2 regions of the Planococcus beijingensis genome follow, and region 2 is predicted to be linked to the other one. Evidence: riboswitches for the same ligand, from Rfam matches in the RefSeq annotation. Region 2 holds a riboswitch; the other holds the start of a gene.
The links. A riboswitch is a leader RNA that binds a small molecule or an ion and turns the genes downstream of it on or off. The one in region 2 is predicted to bind S-adenosylmethionine.

Region 1: linked by a shared signal. The riboswitch ahead of IRE19_RS08605 (methionine ABC transporter ATP-binding protein) and the one ahead of metK (methionine adenosyltransferase) in region 2 are both predicted to bind S-adenosylmethionine.

What each region holds. Positions count from the first base shown of each region.
Region 1 is NZ_JADHDZ010000003.1:765-7,105, reverse strand. It holds gene IRE19_RS08630 (hypothetical protein) at 36-257, shown strand; gene IRE19_RS08625 (SEC-C metal-binding domain-containing protein) at 323-1,342, opposite strand; gene lepB (signal peptidase I) at 1,608-2,141, shown strand; gene IRE19_RS08615 (pyridoxal phosphate-dependent aminotransferase) at 2,215-3,378, opposite strand; gene IRE19_RS08610 (carbon-nitrogen family hydrolase) at 3,465-4,253, shown strand; SAM riboswitch class I at 4,305-4,406, shown strand; gene IRE19_RS08605 (methionine ABC transporter ATP-binding protein) at 4,475-5,488, shown strand; gene IRE19_RS08600 (methionine ABC transporter permease) at 5,478-6,149, shown strand; gene IRE19_RS08595 (MetQ/NlpA family ABC transporter substrate-binding protein) at 6,162-6,341, shown strand, end outside.
Region 2 is NZ_JADHDZ010000008.1:92,044-98,384, forward strand. It holds gene IRE19_RS16495 (aldehyde dehydrogenase family protein) at 1-472, shown strand, start outside; gene IRE19_RS16500 (iron-containing alcohol dehydrogenase) at 496-1,713, shown strand; gene metK (methionine adenosyltransferase) at 1,773-2,981, opposite strand; SAM riboswitch class I at 3,182-3,294, opposite strand; gene pckA (phosphoenolpyruvate carboxykinase (ATP)) at 3,707-5,296, shown strand; gene IRE19_RS16515 (alpha/beta hydrolase family protein) at 5,358-6,140, opposite strand; gene IRE19_RS16520 (NUDIX hydrolase) at 6,121-6,341, opposite strand, start outside.

The sequences.
Region 1 (6,341 bases), on a different contig from region 2:
TCCATCATCTGAATTTCAGTTGGGAGTGGTTGAGGATGGCATCGTTCTTGAACGTACTTTGCCTTTTGGGTCTGTTGGTTTTCGCAGCAGGAATCGCTCTGTCTTTGCTGACGCTGGCCAATTTTGTTTTCGGCTTTACCGACGGTTTATGGCTGCGTATCTACTTCATACGCTTTTATTTATTTTTGGCGGTTTCCGGTATTCTGTTGTACATCCTCATTACATTCCGAAGAAAAGACGATGAAAAAAAGGAGTAGCCGAAGCTACTCCTTTTTGCTGCTTTAGCAGTCATGAAGGAAAAATCCTTCAAGCTGGTTAAAGCTTATTTTTTTGCTAGCAATTCTTCGAAATAAGCTCCGAATTCTTTTGAACGCTTCAAGATTGTGCTTGAAGACACGCCGAATTTTTCGCTTAAATCTTTTGCAGATAGCATAGGGCCTTTGATCAGCTCATGGTCCTGCAGGAATCTCCAATATCCGGCTACAAGAGCTTCCGGTTTTTGGACAGTCGGCTGCTGGCTGACAAGATAGCTGTTCAAGATGCTTGTAACATTGCTGACGGTCTCTTCATCAAAATCCGCCTGCTCAATATGCTTATCAAGTTCTGCCATAACAGAATCGTGTTCAGGAGAAAGCTGAATGCTTTCTTCTACACTTCCAGTTGAATACTTAACGATTTGTTCGACAACTGCTAAGTAGTTGTCACGCAGGTAGCTTTCATCCTGCGAAGCATTTTCAGAAGCGATTTGAGCTTTCAACTGCTCGAAGAACGGTGCGAATTCACCGACAACCGTCAAATAACCGTTGAGGAATAGTACACCTTTTTCCCCCACGCGAGAGTCTGGAAGCAGGATGGCCAATAAGCCTTGCCCGTTTTCCATATCTGTTGGAGGCTGATCGGCCATTTCAAGTGTTTCGCCTGTAAAGACATCGGTGAACTGTGCTTTTTCCACATCTCCCTTAACATATTGGCCAAGGAACACTTTCACGTCTTTCCAGTCTTCCAGCACTTCTTTGGTCGAAGGACGCTGGGCAAGTTCGATTTGTTTCGCTAAGAATTCTTCCCATAGTTCGGGTTTTTTCATGAACAGGAAGTTTTCGATTACGAAAGCCTGTGCATCGTTTTCAGCCATTGATTGCATCAAGCGTGGCTGCCATTCTTGTTGAAGTTCGCGGAATTCTGCAAGTTGTTCCTGGTTTGGATTTTCCGAGAAGAACTGTTGGCGTACTTTGAACAGTTCATCATTCACCAAATCATTGATGGATACAGTTTGCTGTTTTCCGTGACATTTTTTGTATTTTTTGCCGCTGCCACATGGGCATGGATCATTTCTTCCTACCATTCTAATCACCTACATTTTTTATTGAGTGTAACATAAAATTGCGATACGCTCAAAAGTCTGACGATTCAGACGGGAATCGGACGTATGAAAAAGGGTGTAAGGCTGCTGATGCTGTACCGAATAAGGAGTTGGGCAACAGACAATTCGGACTGGAAAAATCTTAAACACTTTTGGGATTCATTAGATATTAGAGAATCGAAAGTATGCACAAATTGGCATGCGTATTATAATTAAGAAAGAATAAGCAGGAGCAGGAGGGGACGATGTGTTTGAAGATCCGGTAAAAGAGTTTATTTCCTGGATGCGGGTCATCTTTTTGACTGTGCTTATCGTCTTGGGATCACGGTATTTTCTGTTTGAACCGGTAGCTGTCCATGGAGAATCCATGATGCCCACGTTCGAAGAAAATGACAAAGTCATGCTTTTTAAGATTCATACGATAGAAAATTTTGACATGATCGTCTTCAAAGCACCCAATGGCGTCAATTTCATCAAACGGGTAATCGGTGTTCCAGGAGACCGCATTTCAATGAAAGACGATCAGCTGTATGTGAACGGCACTCCCCAAGCGGAACCTTATTTGGATAAGAACCGGAAAGCGGCGGAGCAAGAAGGATTGATGCAGCTGACTGAAGATTTCCAGGAATTTGTCGTACCTGCCGAATCTTATTATGTATTAGGGGATAACCGCTTAAATAGCATGGATTCCAGGGTTTTGGGTTTTATTTCTAAAGACTCAGTCCTTGGTGAAGTGAAAATCAGGTTGTCGCCTTTCGAGCATATCGGTTTTGTGAAATGAATCAGATGTGGACAATCTTCTCAATTTTTAAAAGGACAGCAGCCCCGTATTGGGACGCTGTCCTTTATGCACTCTAAAATAATTTCAAAGCTTCGATGCGATTGACCGCTTCAATGATGCGGGTTTCATCAACCAGTAATCCGACACGGACAAAACCTTCTCCAACATCGCCGAAACCACTGCCTGCCGCAACTGAAATATCTGCTTTCTCAAGAAGGAAGTCGGCAAATTCCACGCTGGTGAAACCTTCTGGAACCGGCAGCCAGGCAAAGAAAGAGCCTTGTGGTGCTTTGATGTCCCAACCGATCCGCGCGCATTCAGCCACCAGGACGTTGCGGCGTTTTTCATAAAGGCCGACCAATTCATCTACGCATTGCTGGTCGGCATTCAACGCCTCTGCCGCAGCCAATTGGACGGCAGGGAACAAACCGGCGAAAAAATGGTCCTGGATCAAGTTCAAGGCTTCAATCATTTTGGAATTGCCAACAGCAAATCCGATGCGCCAACCTGCCATGTTGTAAGTCTTCGATAAAGTGTACATTTCGATGCCAACTTCTTTGGCCCCTTCGGATTGAAGGAAACTGACCGGTTTTTTTCCGTCAAACCCGACCGCTCCATAAGCGAAATCATGGACAACCGCAATGCTGTTGTCCTTGGCGAATTTGACTGTCTCATCAAAGAATTCTTTAGTCGCTACTGCACCGGTCGGATTGTTCGGGTAGTTCAAATACATCAGTTTGGCGCGTGAGCGGATGCTTCCAGTCAACTCGGCATAATCCGGCAAATAGCCATTTTCCGGATTCAGCCTCATCAGCTCATACCCAATATCTGCAAGCGGGGCTCCCGACAGGTAATCCGGATAACCGGGATTCGGCAGAAGTAATAGATCATCTGGATCCAACAAAGCCAAGGGCAGCTCAACGAGCCCGATTTTTGTTCCTGCCAAGATTGCAACTTCGAGGTCAGGATCGATATCCACACCATACTCGCGTTTGTAAAAATTCACAGCGGCTTGACGCAGTTCCGCTATGCCGCGAAAAGGTGAATATTTATGCGTTTTTGGATCGGCTGCAGCGGTTTGCAGGGCTTTGATAATATGTTCGGGCGTCGGCTGGTCGGGATTGCCTTGGCCAAGATTGATGACATCGCGTCCTTCAGCGATTGCTTTGCTTGTTTTGGCCACCAGTGAAGCGAAAAACTGCGTGGGTAAGTTTTGGAGCCGTTTTGAAAAGTCCATGTGATTCTCCTTATTTTCGAAATAATTGCACTTCTACTTCAAATCTTATAGAGTTGAAGGTAACTTGTCTAGTGGAGGAGAAACGAATGAAAATTGCATGCGTTCAAATGGATATCGCTTTTGGTCAGCCGGAATTGAATTATCGGAAGGTCCTGGATTATTTAACGGAAGCGGCCAGCAATGGAGCGGAGACGATCGTCTTGCCTGAAATGTGGAATACAGGATATGCATTGACCGAACTGGATACATTGGCAGACAGCACAAACCGGACAGTGGAATTGCTCAAAAGTTTTGCGAAAGAGCATAAAGTCAATATTGTGGGTGGCTCTGTTTCGACTGAAAAAAACGGAGGATTCTATAATACGATGTACGTTGTCGACAAAGACGGCGGGCTGGTTTCGGAATACGATAAAGCCCATCGTTTTTGTTTAATGGATGAACATATCCATCTTGAAGAAGGCGATACACTTGGCACATTCGAATTGGATAATCAGACATACGGAGGCGTCATTTGTTACGATATCCGTTTTCCTGAATGGATCCGTGCCCAGGCGCTGAACGGTGCAAAACTTGTATTTGTATCAGCGGAATGGCCCGAAGCGCGGATTGATCATTGGCGCATCTTGTTGCAGGCACGCGCCATCGAAAACCAAATTTTTATTGTCGCCTCGAACCGTATCGGCAGTGATCCAAACAATGAATTCGGCGGCAGCACGATGGTGATCGCCCCCTGGGGAGAAGTTCGTTTGGATATGAAGAAAGAGGAAGGCATTGGTTATGCAGAAATCGATTTGGATGAAGTAGAGGAAGTCCGGAAGCGCATTCCGGTATTCGCCGATCGCCGTGAGCAATTGTACGAAAAATTCAAAAAGTAGATTGACACTCGCTGGGGATGCCTGTAACATAAAATTCAATTAAATAACTTAAACTTATCAAGAGAGACTGAGGGACAGGCCCTGTGACGTCCGGCAACCCCCGATTGGGAAGGTGCCAAATCCAACGGAATCCAATGTTCCGAAAGATAAGTCGAGAAACTAAATTTTTCGATGCTTCTTTCTTGATGAAAGAGGCATCTTTTTATTGGCGGGAGGAAGCTATGATACAGATTGAGAAATTGACGAAAACTTACACAACTAAGCATGGCACCGTCACTGGAGTGGATAATGTTTCATTGGAAATCGGAAAAGGTGAAATTTTCGGCATCGTCGGCTATTCAGGTGCCGGCAAAAGTTCGCTGATCCGTTGCATCAACTTGCTTGAACGGCCGACTTCCGGCAGCGTCACAGTAGATGGCAATGATTTGACCAAACTAAACAGTGAAAAATTGAGAAAAGCCCGTTTGAAAATCGGCATGATTTTTCAGCATTTCTACCTGATCAGCCAAAAGACGGTGTACGAAAATATCGCTTTTGCGCTTCGGGCTGCAGGCACTCCATCTAAAAATCTGAAAGGCCGCGTGGAAGAATTGTTGGAAATGGTCGGTTTATCAGATAAACGCGATGTTTATCCAGCTCAATTGAGCGGTGGACAGAAACAGCGTGTCGGCATCGCACGGGCATTAGCCAACAATCCGGCCGTTTTGTTATGTGATGAAGCAACATCGGCACTGGATCCGAATACCACATTGTCCATTTTGCGTTTATTGAAAGACATCAATCTTAAATTGAACATCACAATTGTACTGATTACGCATGAAATGAATGTCGTCAAGGAAATCTGTGACCGCATGGCCGTCATGCAAGGTGGCCGTGTCATTGAAGAAGGTCAGGTCTACGACATTTTTGCAGATCCTCAAAAGGAATTGACCAAGGAATTCATCTCCAGCGTTGTCTCTTTCAATGTTCCGGAACACTTGTTGAGTGAATTTACGGGTACAGTAGTGAAAGTGTTGTTCAAAGGGGGAGTGGCCGGAGAAGGCGTAATTTCCGATATGCTGCAGAATTATCCGGTCAAAGGAAACTTTTTGCATGGAGCGATTGAGTATATTCAGGAAAGGCCGCTTGGCGTTTTTATCATGGAGTTGAAAGGGACTTCTTCTGACGTCATGGATGCATTGAAGTATATGGAAAGCAGATCGGCAATTGTGGAGGTGATTCCGAATGGGCGTTGAATGGGGACGAATTATTGAATTATGGCCCGAAATACAGACTGCTTTTTTTCAGACACTGACAATGATCGGGATTTCCTTGGCAGTGGCTTTGATTGTCGGCCTTCCTTTGGGAATTTTGCTGTTCATTACAGACCGCGGCTTATTTCTTGAAAACCGGCCGGTCAATGCTGTGATTGGTTTTATCGTCAATATTGTGCGTTCTATTCCGTTTATCATTTTGTTGGTGGCACTTATCCCGCTGACGAAACTTATTACAGGAACAACCATTGGCCCGATTGCGGCGAGTGTGTCCCTATCGGTTGCGGCGATTCCGTTTTTCGCACGTATTGTGGAAAACTCACTGCGTGAAATCGATAAAGGCGTCATTGAGGCAGCGATTGCCGTGGGTGCCACACCATGGATGATCATCAAAGACGTTCTGCTGCCGGAAGCGAAAGCAAGCATTATCCAGGGGGTGACATTGACCATCATCAGCCTGGTCGCCTATTCTGCGATGGCAGGCGTAGTAGGCGGCGGAGGCATTGGAGATTTGGCCATCCGCTTCGGCTATTACCGCTACGATAATACGATCATGATTGTTACTGTTGTCATTTTGATTGTGTTGGTCCAATTGATTCAACAAGCTGGCGACTATACGGCGAAAGCCATCGATAAACGATAAGGGGAGAATGACATGAAAAAATTAGGATTTATTTTAGCAGCAAGCGCATTGGCTTTGGCAGCATGCGGCAGTGGAGAAGAAAGCGGCTCTGAAGGAACTGGAGGAGAAGCTTCGAAGGACATTAAACTAGGGGCTACTGCAGGTCCATACAGCGACATGCTGAGCAAAGCTATTGTGCCTGGACTTGAAGAA
Region 2 (6,341 bases):
TGCCCGGCTAGTCTGCGGCGGAAAAGAAGCTGTAGTTGAAGGGTTTGAAAACGGTTATTTTATCGAACCGACTATTTTTGCGGATGTCACCAACGATATGGCTATCGCGCAGGAAGAAATCTTCGGTCCGGTCCTGACAATCATCCGCTACAACGATGTGGACGAAGCCATTAAGATGGCCAACGACTCAATCTACGGCCTTGCCGGCGGCGTATGGACCCAGGATGTCAATAAAGCCTATGATGTTGCCCGCAAAATTAAAGCCGGCGTCATCTGGATCAATGACTGGCATATGCTGCGGAATGATGCGCCTTTCGGCGGGTATAAGCAAAGCGGCATCGGCCGTGAAATGGGCAAGTATTCGTTGGACGCCTATACACAATTAAAACATGTCCATACTTCCATGGTGCCGGAACTTGAGCGCCGCCTTGCATTTGGACTGCTGTTTCCTGAAGGAACAAATGACCACTAATTTTAAGATTGGGGTGACTCTCATTGATTACAACCTATTCGAATTTCGCATTGATGACCACCATCCACAGCGGCTCCAATACGAGAGCCATGATACCAGACCTGTTAAATGGGCTTGGCGCCAAACGGGTCGTGCTGTTCAGCGACAAAGGACTGAAAGATGCCGGAATCGTTGACAAAGTAGCAGAAATATTCCGTCTGACACAAAACGGCACCGGCACACAACTGGTGGGCATCTTCACCGACATCCAGCAGGATGCGGGCAGTGAATCTGTAAACCGCGCTATCCAGTATGCAAGAGAAATGGCAGCTGACTCTTTATTGGCTGTTGGAGGCGGCAGTGTCTTGGATACCGTGAAAGGCATCAAGTTTGCCTTACACCACGGATTGACCGACATCAAAAAAGCGATCCCGGGCGGTTTGGCACATTATACCTGGCCAGAAGCTCAATTTATTCCCATTCCGCACATCGCCGTTCCGACCACTGCCGGGACCGGTTCGGAAGTATCGCCGATTGCCGTAATCTACAATGAAGAAAAAAAGGTCAAAACAAATATTATTCACCCCTTCATCAGCGCCAATATGGCCGTTTTGGATCCTGATCTAACGATTGGCTTGCCACCGTTCATCACGGCTTTTACCGGCTTTGACGCATTGACACATGCTATTGAAGCGCTCGCGTCACCGACAGCAACTGGATTTACCGACGCCTACGCGCTTCAGACCATCCGGATGTTCGAAAAAAACATTGTTGAAGCAGTCAACAATGGCAGCAATGTCAAAGCACGCATGGAAATGCTGCAGGCCAGCACTATGGGGATTACTGCTTTCAGCTTCGCGCTGAACGCCATTCCTGTCCACAACCTGGCTCATGCATATGGCGCTCTATACCGCATTCCACACGGACTTGCGAATGCCGTTTTCCTGCCTCATGTTATCGAGATGATTCCAGCCCTGTATTTGCCGAAAATCGACCAGCTGGCGCAGGCCTTAAATGTGGACAATCGTGACAAGTCTCCACAAAATTTGCTTGAGGAAGTAGTACAGAAAATCCGCGATTTGCAGGAAGAAGTAGGCTTGCCGAAAGATTTTTCGAAATACAATATTCCTGATGATTCACTGCCGACCACTATAGCGGCAGTCCAGTCAGATCCTGCGGCTATGAATTTTCCACTTCCGGCTGAATTGATAGAAGCGATAGGCAAACGTGTTGATAAACTGCAGACCAGCTTCACTTCATAAAAACAGAAAAAGAACGGCCAGGCATCACTGTCTGGCCGTTCTTTTTTGTTGTGTGCTAATTAAATACCAGCTTCTACGCCAGCTTGTTCTTTAAGAATTGCTGCTTTGTCAGTACGTTCCCAAGGAAGATCAACATCCGTACGGCCAAAGTGTCCGTAAGCTGCAGTCTGCTTGTAGATCGGGCGGCGCAGATCCAACATTTTGATGATGCCGGCAGGACGCAAATCAAAGTTTGCACGTACCAAATCATCCAATTTGTCTTCATCTACTTTGCCCGTGCCGAATGTATCGAAAGCGATAGACACAGGATGTGCTACTCCGATTGCATACGCCAACTGCACTTCGCATTTGTCTGCAAGGCCTGCAGCAACGATGTTTTTAGCTACATAACGGGCTGCGTAAGCTGCTGAACGGTCAACTTTTGTCGCGTCTTTACCGGAGAAAGCACCGCCGCCATGGCGAGCATAGCCACCGTAGGTATCTACGATGATTTTGCGGCCAGTCAAGCCCGCATCTCCTTGAGGTCCGCCAATTACGAAACGCCCAGTTGGATTGATAAAGTATTTGGTGTCTTCATCGATCCATTTTGCCGGAACGACTTCTTTGATGACGTATTCTTTAATATTGCGTTGAATCTGTTCAAGCGTTACTTCCGGGTGGTGCTGAGTAGAGATAACAATTGTGTCCACGCGTAGCGGTTGATTGTTTTCATCATATTCAACTGTCACCTGCGTTTTGCCATCCGGGCGCAAATATGGAAGAATTTCTTCCTTGCGTACTTCAGCCAAGCGGCGCGCCAATTTATGTGCCAATGAAATCGGCAATGGCATTAATTCTTCAGTTTCGTTGTTGGCATATCCGAACATCAACCCTTGGTCGCCTGCTCCAATATCGTCCATTTCTTTATCTGTCATTTGGCCTTCACGTGATTCAAGTGCCACGTTTACTCCAGCAGCGATATCCGGTGATTGCTCATCGATTGCTGTAAGGACTGCACTTGTTTCTGAATCGAAACCATATTTAGCACGTGTGTATCCAATTTCTCTTACCGTTTGTCTAACGACTTTTGGAATGTCCACATAAGTGGAAGTAGTGATTTCTCCAGCTACTAAAACAAGTCCTGTCGTTACAGTCGTTTCACACGCAACACGTGCGTTTGGATCCTCGGTTAAGATAGCATCCAAAATTGCATCTGAGATTTGGTCACAGATTTTATCCGGATGTCCTTCTGTTACTGATTCTGAAGTAAATAATCGACGGTTTTTCAAAAAATGTTCCTCCTTATATCCTGCGAGATTGCTCTCGAAATTGATACGGTACTCGTTTCCCATGTCAAGTCCGTTCCGGAATTTCCGGATTGAACTTCAAGCCTTCTGTGGCCTTTCACACGAGGATTAAGGGCATTCCATAAAAAAATCCCTTCACTCATTCGTCATGAGGAAAGGAGAATCATCATAAGCACCTTTCACTCTTATCATCCAAGGCCTGTAAGCCTTGTTTCAGGTTTGGCACCATCACTGCAGCTGCAGCAGGTTGCCGGGTTTCATAGGGCCTGTCCCCTCCACCAGCTCGGAATAAGAGTATCCGTTCAATTTTTCATCATACGGAAATAGTTCGGGGATGTCAACGATTTCGGCGAATAAAATGCTCAAATTTTATTGCTGGATGTTCTCATCCTATGCAGTGAACATTCGTGAAGTTCTTTTCCTATCGGCCAGGAGTCTGCAATAATTTCTCATTGGGATTATGTGATTTCATTCAGCTCCTGTTATGATGGAAGTTAGCGCCATCCCTAAAACAATATGACCTTCGAATTTTTCAAGGAGCAACGGCCTCCATCCTTTCCAATCCCCTAATATAGAACCTTATTTCAATATTTTTTCAATTCTGCAGCGAATTAGTATAGACTAATGAACCTAATGTGTTATACTAATGAACGAATATACATCCTCCCCATCGCCATGGGAATAACAGAAAAGGAAGGTACATATATATGACTTCAGTGAACTTTGCAAACGATTTGAAGGATCTTTTAACTGGCCCAAATGTACATGTTCAATTATCAGTGCCACAATTAGTGGAAGCAGCAACATCCCGCGGAGAAGCGGTTTTGACACGGGAAGGCGCTGTTAAAGCGGAGACTGGGAAATACACAGGCCGCTCGCCGAAAGACAAATACATGGTCGAAGAAGAAAGTTCTAAAAACAAAGTCGACTGGGGCAATGTGAACCGTCCGATTTCCAGCGAAGTGTTCGAAAACCTGTACGCTAAAGTGCTCAAACACCTAAAAGAAAAAGATGCGCTATACGTATTCAAAGGATTCGCCGGAGCTGACCACGAATCTCGTGTACCGATCCAAACAATCAATGAGTACGCGTGGCATAATCTGTTTGCCCACCAATTGTTCATCCGTCCGACGGCTGAAGAATTGAAAACGCATGAAGCTGAATTCACTGTAGTCTATGCTCCTACATTCATGGCAGACCCTGCAGTTGATGGGACCGCTTCTGAAACATTCATCATCGTATCGATGGAACAACGCATCATTTTAATCGGGGGTACTGAATACGCCGGCGAAATGAAGAAGTCCATCTTCTCAATCATGAACTACTTGTTGCCTGAAAAAGGCATTCTTCCTATGCACTGTTCAGCGAACGTTGGCCAAGACGGCGATGTGACTTTGTTCTTCGGCTTGTCCGGTACAGGCAAAACGACTTTGTCAGCTGATGGAGACCGTAAATTGGTCGGTGATGACGAGCATGGCTGGTCCGATAATGGCGTCTTCAATATCGAAGGCGGCTGCTATGCCAAAACCATCAACTTGTCACGCGAAAACGAACCACAAATCTACGACGCAATCCGTTTTGGTTCTGTCCTTGAAAACGTGGTAGTGGATCCGGATACACGCATCCCTGACTACAACGATGGTTCATTGACTGAAAATACACGTGCTGCTTACCCAATGCAGGCAATCGATAATATCGTAGACCCTTCAATTGCTGGACATCCGAAAACGATCGTCTTCTTGACAGCAGATGCATTCGGCGTCTTGCCTCCAATCAGCAAGTTGACGAAAGAACAGGCGATGTACCATTTCCTAAGCGGCTATACATCAAAATTGGCTGGTACAGAACGCGGCATTACATCTCCTGAAGCAACATTCTCTACTTGCTTCGGTTCACCATTCCTGCCGTTGCACGCAACGGTCTATGCAGAAATGCTCGGCAATAAAATCGATGAGCACGGCGTTCAAGTCTTCCTTGTCAACACAGGTTGGACTGGCGGCGTCTACGGAGTCGGCAGCCGCATGAAGCTTTCTTACACGCGTACAATGGTTCGCGCTGCCATCAAAGGCGAGTTGAACAACGTACCGACTGAAAAAGAAGCGATCTTCGGCCTCGAGATTCCTGTAGAAGTACCAGGAGTGCCAACAGAAGTATTGAACCCACGCAATGCATGGGCAGACAAAGAAGCTTATGACCAGAAAGCAACGGAATTGGCACAGAAATTCCAAGAGAACTTCCAAAAGTTCGGTACTGTCGCACCGGAAATTACTACACTCGGCGGACCACTTCAAAAATAAGCATATGTTAAAAAACCGTTCGGAGAAATCCGAACGGTTTTTTTGTTTGGATTCAGTTAAATCATTTTTTTTCTTGTTCACCCATCCACTTGCAGACTGCTTGTACTGTTTGGCGATTTGCTGCCGGCGGAAAAAAATGTGTGTAATCCGGAAAATACCAGGTTTCGTGCGTCTGCCCATTCAGCTTTAATGCTTCTTCCAACAGAAAAGCTTGAGCCGGATAGACGTTTTCATCCTTCAAGCCATGAATGATCAGAAAAGGGGCTGCACTTTCCTCGATCCGCAACAATGGATTGCGTTCTTCGTATTCAGCCAATGCAGTGTTGGGCGTCCCGCCATAGAGCCGTTTCATCATGCGCCGCATGTCCGGCCGTTCTTTATATGTCAGTACTGTATCTGTTACACCCGCCCACGTAACGACAGATGCAATATCCTGGCGAAGAATTGCCGTCCATAAAGCCATGATGCCGCCTCTTGAAAACGCCAGCAGATGCACGTTTTCGTTGCTGTAGTGCTTCAGGACATCGACTGCATGGACCGCATCCCACCGGTCTGCTCCCGCAAATTCATCACGGCCTTGACCACCCCGGTTGCCTCTGTAATAAGGCGCAAAAACGACAAAGCCCTGTGCCGCAAATTGGGCGATGCGAGCAGGGCGCACCATTCCGATCGACTGGATGCCACCTCTTAAATACAAAATGCCGCTATAGTTTCCGGGCTCCTTAGGCTCTGCCAGCATGCCTTTTACCCTTAATCCTTCCGACCAATAAACAATTTCCGTCAAACGGACATGAGGGTTCGGTGATGGATAAGGTTTCTTTTTATCAATCATTCCATTTTCCAAGCTGCTTCACCTTCTCTGTTAATGTCTTCATTCCTTCATCTTTCATCAAAAAACTGTAAGTACCGTCCAACTCCAACTCTTTCGTCAAAACGATTCCTTGCGTTTCAAGGAGCGGAATCGGATCGACTTTTTCGATCCTCGCTGTAAAGACAGTTTTGCAAAAAGGAATTTCCGAAAAAACCACGTATTCTGCAAACCATT